DNA from 2 places in the Lysinibacillus sp. FW301-JW8 genome. Region 1 is predicted to be linked to the other one. Evidence: riboswitches for the same ligand, from Rfam matches in the RefSeq annotation. Region 1 holds a riboswitch; the other holds the start of a gene.

The links. A riboswitch is a leader RNA that binds a small molecule or an ion and turns the genes downstream of it on or off. The one in region 1 is predicted to bind thiamine pyrophosphate.
Region 2: linked by a shared signal. The riboswitch ahead of thiW (energy coupling factor transporter S component ThiW) and the one ahead of AC3WOM_RS22375 (ABC transporter substrate-binding protein) in region 1 are both predicted to bind thiamine pyrophosphate.

Annotation. Positions count from the first base shown of each region.
Region 1 is NZ_JBYTBB010000072.1:10,371-14,369, reverse strand. It holds gene AC3WOM_RS22385 (ABC transporter permease) at 1-106, opposite strand, end outside; gene AC3WOM_RS22380 (thiamine-binding protein) at 106-396, opposite strand; gene AC3WOM_RS22375 (ABC transporter substrate-binding protein) at 398-1,396, opposite strand; TPP riboswitch at 1,555-1,664, opposite strand; gene AC3WOM_RS22370 (hypothetical protein) at 1,724-2,914, opposite strand; gene AC3WOM_RS22365 (sigma-70 family RNA polymerase sigma factor) at 2,895-3,428, opposite strand; gene parC (DNA topoisomerase IV subunit A) at 3,662-3,999, opposite strand, start outside.
Region 2 is NZ_JBYTBB010000033.1:39,865-43,863, forward strand. It holds gene AC3WOM_RS14360 (VWA domain-containing protein) at 1-1,260, shown strand, start outside; gene thiW (energy coupling factor transporter S component ThiW) at 1,425-1,913, opposite strand; TPP riboswitch at 2,028-2,135, opposite strand; gene AC3WOM_RS14370 (MFS transporter) at 2,211-3,407, opposite strand; gene AC3WOM_RS14375 (LuxE/PaaK family acyltransferase) at 3,808-3,999, shown strand, end outside.

The sequences.
Region 1 (3,999 bases):
GCAATAACCAATGCGGTATATCTGCTAAACGCACGATTAGCTCCCATATGAATAAGAGGAAGGCGATAAAAATTATCGTCCTTCCCTTTTGTATTGCCCACTTCATCACTGGTATTTCTCCGTTAATGTGCCCATTGTAATCCCAGTTGGCTGATATAAAATTTTCACTTGCGTAATAACATTGATGGCACCAAGCTCTATCATCTTGATATTCATTCGTTCAATAATTTGTAGTAACGTTGTCAGCTCACCCTCCATTGTCGTTTCTAAAGGGTGCACCTCATATTTCACACCTGATGCATCAATAATAGCAATGGCTGCATCAACAAATGGAATAACATCTTCATATTTTTCTGTTTTCGGGATAATTTGTACACTGATTAATGAGTTTGCCATATTACTTTGTCTCCTTTTTCGGTAAAAAGTCGTTTGTAAATGCTTGTACTGCGTTAAATTCGCCCTCTAAAACGTTGTTGCTAGTCATCCACTTCGCGTAGTTTTCCCAGACAGTTAACTTTTGCTCGCCCCATTGAGCAGCGTCATCCTGATACTTATCTGCCAGCCACTCCTGACTTTTATGCACAAGATCTTTATCTAAATCAGGTACTGCCTCAAGTAAAACATCTGCTGCCTCACTTGGATTACTGATCGCATATTCATAGCCCTTTGCCACGGCAGCGACAAATGCTTCAACTGTCTTTGGATCATCCTTAATCATTGTTTCATTCGTAGCTAGAACGGGTGTATAATAATCCAGTTGATCACTATAATCTGTTAAATACAGCATGTTCAGCTTTTCACCACGAAGCTCAGCTTCAATTCCAGTCCAAGCATAATAAATCCATGCAAAATCAATATCTTTTTTCATCATTGTAAAGAAATCTATATCGCCGGCATTAATAATATCTAATTTATTAATATCTGCATTTTCAGTTTGCATTAATGATTGTAAAACGGCCTGCTCAAGAGGAGCTCCCCAGCCACCATACGTTTTCCCTTCAAATTCCTTTGGTGATGTAATGCCCTTAGAGGCAATTGAGGCAAAGCCAGAAGTATTATGCTGAATAATCGCCGCAATCGATACTAGAGGTACATCCTGTACACGAGCTTGAGTAATTCCCTCCTGATAGCTTACACCAAACTGTGCCTTGCCAGACGCCACAAGCTGATCCGCTCCTGCGTCACCAGGTTGTAAAATATCAACATCTAAGCCCTGCTCTTCAAAATAACCTAATTTCTTAGCAACATATAGCCCTGTATGATTTGTATTTGGTGTCCAATCGAGTACAACGGACACCTTTTTCAATGCATGTTCATCCTTGTTGGTATCCTTTTTTTCGCTACAGCCAGCTAATGTTAAAAGAGCAGCCATAAGAACCAATAACCATTTTTTCATGCTGAATCCTCCCAGTAAATAGTGTGAAAGTGTTCATGAGTGAATGTTTTAACCAGAAGAAAGCGTATTCATAGAATATCTGTAATTAATGTAAAGAAAACATAAAAAAACGCCCAGGAATCCTCCCAGACGTTGTGCAATCAATATCAAAAACTTACTTTTTTTGAATAGATGTTCCCTACGCTGGTACGAGCCAAATCAGGTTCAAAGGGTCAGCGTCTAACGGACACAATCTCAGCTGGCACTACCAGCCCCCCTACATTCTTTACATATGAACTTTTCGTTGATTATTATACCCATATCTCACTGTAAATAACAAGGCTCTATTTAATAATAACGCTGTAAAAATATTTTAACTGCATCGTCTCTCGCTTCAAGAATTCCACCCTCTGTGAGATACTTTTCATTTAGCCCAAATACCTGTAATGTTCCTTCCATAGTATATCGTGGCTCAAAGAGAGCTAATGGAATATCTTTAAAGTCGTAAAGTGGTGTTAATGAACCATCTTCTTTGACTTGATAAGATCTAAAGCGATATTTTTCCTCCTTCGGTATCCATTCGTATAGAGCAAGATTATTTTGATAGGCTGTTAAAGTAATGGCTTTTTTACCATCAAGTTTATGATAGGAGCCATCCACTAAATCAACATATCCTGTCTCTAAGCTTTCTCCCGTTTCAAAAGAAGCATAGATTTTATGGTCAGTCATTGACATGTCATGTATGCGTTTAAAAGGTAAATCGTATTGTTTTTCTTTTTCCGTTTGAACATCATAGAGCGTAAAGCGGACCGTTTCTACTCCATCTTTTTTAAAGGCACTTGGTAGGAGCAATTGATTGTCCTGATAAATTGGCTGGCTTACTGCACTATTATCAAAGGCTTGTTTAAATTGTTTTACCTCATTTGTACGCAGATTTGTTAAGCTATAAATGGTATGACCTGTCCTTGTATCAGATATTTCTGTCAGTAACGTATCATCTTCTAAATCCATAAAAGTATCCGTAGGAAAGCCTTTGACCTCTAATGTTACTCTATTTTTTACGAACATAGATTTCCTATCATCAACCATCCAAGCAAGCCAATCTTCATTTACTAACATTTTTGAAATAGGGAATTTACTTGTTACTTCCACTTTTTCAATATGTGTATCGAGTGCATAGGAATAAATGGTATTGCCTTCGTAATAATAAAAGGAGTTCGTTGCATCATCAAAGACAGCTGTAAATAATGTATCAGCAGATCGACCAGGGATACTAATTTCTTCATAGAATTGCTCAGTTATTTGCGAAATCGTCAATTGTTCCTTTATTTCATCTATAAATGGATAACTTAGTAAAGCCGTAAGTGCTAAAGCTGAAATTCCTACTGCTATGGGCTTCCACACATGTTTTTTTACAGGGGTTTGCTGTTGCTCAAATCTAACATGAGCAGCCTCTAAAATCTCTTCTTTTTTTTGAGGAGTTAATGCTAATTGATCTGGTATAGTAGCCTTTAATCGATTACGTAAATTCATTTCCATTATAAAACCCCTCCTTTTCTAATTGGATACCTACTCGTTTTCTCCCTCTTGCTAGCCTTGTTTTCACTGTATTGATTGAACATTGTAAAATGGATGCGATATCGGTGATAGATAGTTCATCATAGTAATAAAGCCAAAGAACCTCTCGATATTTCGTTTCTAATGTAGTAATGCTGTGAGCAATAACATCCATTTCCTCCTGCTTTAAAATTTGAGATTCCACTGATATAGAGGCTTCCTGCTTTTTAAAAAGACTAGTTAACTCTGTTTTTCGATATGCCCAGCTTTTAAAGTAATTATGACACTCGTTGACAACCATACGGTACAAGTAAGTTTTCACACTAGAACGCCCTTCAAATTGCTCCATATGAATGTAATAGCGGATGAACACTTCCTGCACAATATCCTCTGCCCTTTCTTTACTTTTTACATATGTATAAGCTAGTCGAAGTAAGTAATGACCGTATAAATCCATAGCCTCCCGTAAATGTATATCTCGTTGTTGTTTCTCCAAGCAATTCCCTCCCTTCATCAATTTGTATAAGTTAGACAAAGCACAATGCTCATTGGTTTCATTTTTCCATTAATTTTGTATTAATGGCATTATTCAACTGGTGCTGAATAACGATAAAAAAATCACTCATAATGAATGGCACTTTAAAAATTAAAAAAAGTCAATTTGCATCACATTTTTTGTGGCAAATCGACTTTTTTAGTGTCCTCCTCATAAAGAGGCTGAGCTTCAATTTAGCTTGGATTTTGTTCTTTTTTTGCTGTTAATACATGTGAGATCTGTCCGTCAGTTGCAATATCTACTTTAAACGAGCCATTTGAATGACGATCTGCACGGGTTAGTGCATGAACATCTACGATCTCTTGTACACCTTTTTCAGTTTCAATGATAACATGCTCCTCATCTGTCGCCTTGACTACTGCAACGATACGATGAGGGTTTGCCTTTAATTCAGTTAAAACCTTTAAGCCCCGTTTCGCACGACTAGCCATCTCTACTTCAGCTACATTCATTTTCTTCACAGCACCTCGCTGCGTTACAATAACAACGTATTCTGTGTCGTTTGGCTGTA
Region 2 (3,999 bases), on a different contig from region 1:
TTCATTGCCTTCGATGATCGACCTTGGGAAATTATCGAAACAGGACCACTTGGCAATAAGGAAGAAGCAGTAGATACGATTTTATCAGTAACGCCAGGCGGTGGGACAGAGATTTATGGATCACTCGCTAAGGCCTATGAGAACTTAGCAGATTTAAAACTACAGCGAAAGCATATTATTCTATTAACGGATGGACAGTCACAGTCAGGGAATTATGAAGACTTAATTGCTGAAGGAAAAGAAAATGGCGTAACATTGTCAACTGTAGCGATTGGACAAGATGCAGATGCCAATTTACTTGAAGCACTTAGTGAAATGGGTAGCGGGCGATTTTATGATGTTGTTGATGAGCAGACCATACCTTCTATTTTATCCCGTGAAACGGCAATGATTTCACGCACATATATTGAGGATAACCCCTTCTATCCAGCCATCTATAACGCATCTGGTTGGAACAAGTTATTTGCAAATGGTGTACCTCAAATGAATGCTTATATCGGAACAACAGCGAAACAGGGTGCCTCTGTAATTGCGGAAAGTGAGAAAGAGGATCCGGTGCTGGCTCAATGGCAATATGGCCTTGGCAAGACATTTGCCTTTACTTCCGATTCGACAGGTAAATGGACAGGTGACTGGGCAAGATGGCAGGATTGGGGAACATTTTGGCAAACGCTTATATCTCAAATGCTACCAAGCTATAATGACATTGCCTACGATGTACGTTTAGAATCGGATGGTTCATTTATTATTACAGATCCTACCAACGAAGCAGCATTTTTAGATATTGTAGCTGTCAATGAAGCAGGGGAAGAACTTGAAACACAGCTTGAGGCCATTTCAGCCTCACAGGTTCGGGCAGTTGTGCAAGCAGAGCCAGGACTCATTTTCTTCCGTATTGCTGATGAAGATCAAGCTATTTATCAGGCAGGGATAAGTGTACCTTATAGTGCTGAATATGAGTTACAACCAGTAAATGATAAGCTGGTGGAAGAACTGACAAAGCAAACGGGTGGCTCTGTTTTGAAAGAACCGAAGGAGGTATTTCGTGAATTTACGAAGAAAGGGGCAGACCGGCAAAATATAGCAACGTGGCTTATATTAGCAGGTATGTTATTCTTCTTCATCGATATTACGATTCGCCGCTTTGGCTGGGGCATCTTTGCTAAGTCGAAGAAGAAAGAGTCGCTTGTAGAGAATAAAACCATACAGGCAGAGGATACGAATGTTGCTCAGTTATTAAAGGGCATGAAAAAACGATAAATTGGATTAAATGACAGTGCAAAATGATTGATTATTTTGCACTGTTTTTTTGTATATGATTGGGTGGTTCTTTGAAAAGGGGAGGTTCATCTCATAAATTAGGGGGAAGAAATCCCAAAAAGGAGATTTCCGCTCAAAATAGAGTGGAAGGAATCCCTGTTCATTTAATGGAAATTTTTAATAAGTACAGTATTTCGTAGACTACTAGCAACGGCCACACCTAAAATAGCACCAATAATACTAGAGCTCAAAAAAGCAGGCATGAAAAACATTGCTGCGACAGATGTTCCCATTAAGATATATGCATATGGTACTGCTATGAGGGATGCGATGATCCCAGTTCCTACTATTTCACCGACACCTGTTAGCCAAGGTTTGCCACTGTATTTATAAGCTAATGCTGCACAAAATGCGCCAATGACACTTCCAGGAATGGCTAATAGGGAGCCTGTCCCTGTTAGAATACGAATTATTGCCGTGACAAGGGCAATGATGATGGTTGGTACTGGACCGAGTAGAATGGCACCAATGACATTTATGGCATGCTGTATTGGATAAGCTCGCGCAATCCCTGTTGGAATTGAAACGAAGGTAGAACCTGCTACAGCAATTGCCACTAATAAGGCCATGATTGTTAATTTTCGAATTGACATAAGTAACACTCCCTTGAAATATTAAATGAATGGTTATCGCTGCTAAACTGGTTAAACACAAAAAGACCGCTTCCTGAAAACAATAGGAAGCGGCCTTGCATTTACATATTAAAAAGCAAGATGTCGCCACTTCCCTACGCTAGTATGAACTAGATCAGGTTCAAAGGGTCCATATATGACAATATATGTCTCAGCCTTTTAAAGACTCCCCTAGTGGTAAAAATTATTTAATTTGTGTATAACATCGTAACAAGATAAATGTAACATACTGCTAATAATAGTCAATGATTTTTCAGACTATTTAGAATCGGGCTGCATAAGATGTGGTGCTTTTTTCATTGTCCAAATAAGGGCAAGGAAGAAGCAAGCCATCAAAATAATAGCACCAAATATATAAGGGCTATTCATATTCCAATCGAATAAAATACCTGCCAATGCTGGACCAATCATATTCCCAAGGCTCATATAAGCATTATTTAAACCTGCTGCAAATCCTTGCTCATTTTCAGCAAGCTTGGAGATCAGTGTGTTGACAGCAGGACGAATTAATGTTGTAGCTGTAGAGAAGATTGTTGCAACAACTAAAATAAGGGCAAATCCAGAAACGAATAATATTAAGTAAATAGATACAGCTGCAATAAATAAATTGACCAATACGACCTTCATTTCACCGTAGCGATTAAAGAGTGGGGTAATGACAAACATTTGTACAACTACACCAAAAGCACCACCCACTACTAAAATAATAGCAATATCTCCGGGTGTATAATGAAACTTATCTGTAACAAATAATGATAAAGTCGTTTGGAAATTAGCAATTCCGAACGAGAATACCATCATAATAATAAGCATAACAAAGTAAGGCATATGTACTGAACGTACCATTTGTTTTGCGAGATTGTCTTGCTTATGCATTTTTTGTGCTGCATTTGGTTTGGTAGATGGTAATAAAAAGAACGATAAAATAGCAGCCAAAATAGCCGCAGCTCCAGCCGTATAGAATGGAAAATGTAAGCTGACTTGCGATAAGAATCCACCAATACCCGGTCCAATCATAAAGCCAAGAGACATGGCAGCACCAAGCATCCCCATCCCTTTGCCTCGTTCTTCATATGTTGTAACATCTGCCACAAATGCCATAATAGGAGGTGCAACAAAGGCTGATCCAAGGCCACCTAAAAAGCGTGCCAAGAAGAGCATCCAAACTTCTGTAGAGAGCCCAAAACCTATTTGTGCAAGTCCTGTTAGTATAAGCCCGAAAATTATAAGATTTTTTCGACCATACTGATCCGAAAGATTCCCAGCAATTGGAGAAAAAACGAATTGAGCTAAGGCGAACGTTGCAATAAGCATGCCTAAAACTTGTCCTGCAGCACCAAATATTCTTAAATACTCTGGCATGACAGGAATAATAATTCCAATACTCCCCATTGCGATAAACATATTAAACATTAAAATATACAAAGCCGCCTTATTAGACTTCTGCTGGGTCATCGAATACCCCCCTTTTCTAATCAAATATAGTACAGTCTATCACAAAGAAAAATGGTTTGCTAATAGTTAGGATTACACTAAATAGTGGACCAATGGTTTATTCTTAAACTAATAAATGATAAATATTTTGCAATAATAATTAAGTATTCAATTAGTAAATTCCACAAGTTTTTTTGTGGAATTTACTTTTTTTCTTGTAGTGAATTAGGGGTTACATCATTTGTTCTTATGTTAATCTTTTTATGTCAACTGTATGACAAAAATTGTAATAATTAGTGCCTTATATATGGTTGATATTCCCCTAATAATTCCTGTAATAACGGCTAATTACTGATCTACATGAAGAGGTCATGAGCTGAAAACCCGAGAGAAATTGATATTAAAAAGGAGAGGAAATGTAATGGTAACTATTCAAGCAGCAATGGAAAATTTAAAAGAATTAGGTATTAATCCAGTAACAGCAGTCATTGGGTCAACTCAACAGCTATTTCAATGGGATGAAGAAAAAGTCAATGAATTAAAGGGTTATTTAATCTCCCAAAATTTTAAACATCATTATGAAAACAATAGCTTTTATCGAATGCTATGCGAG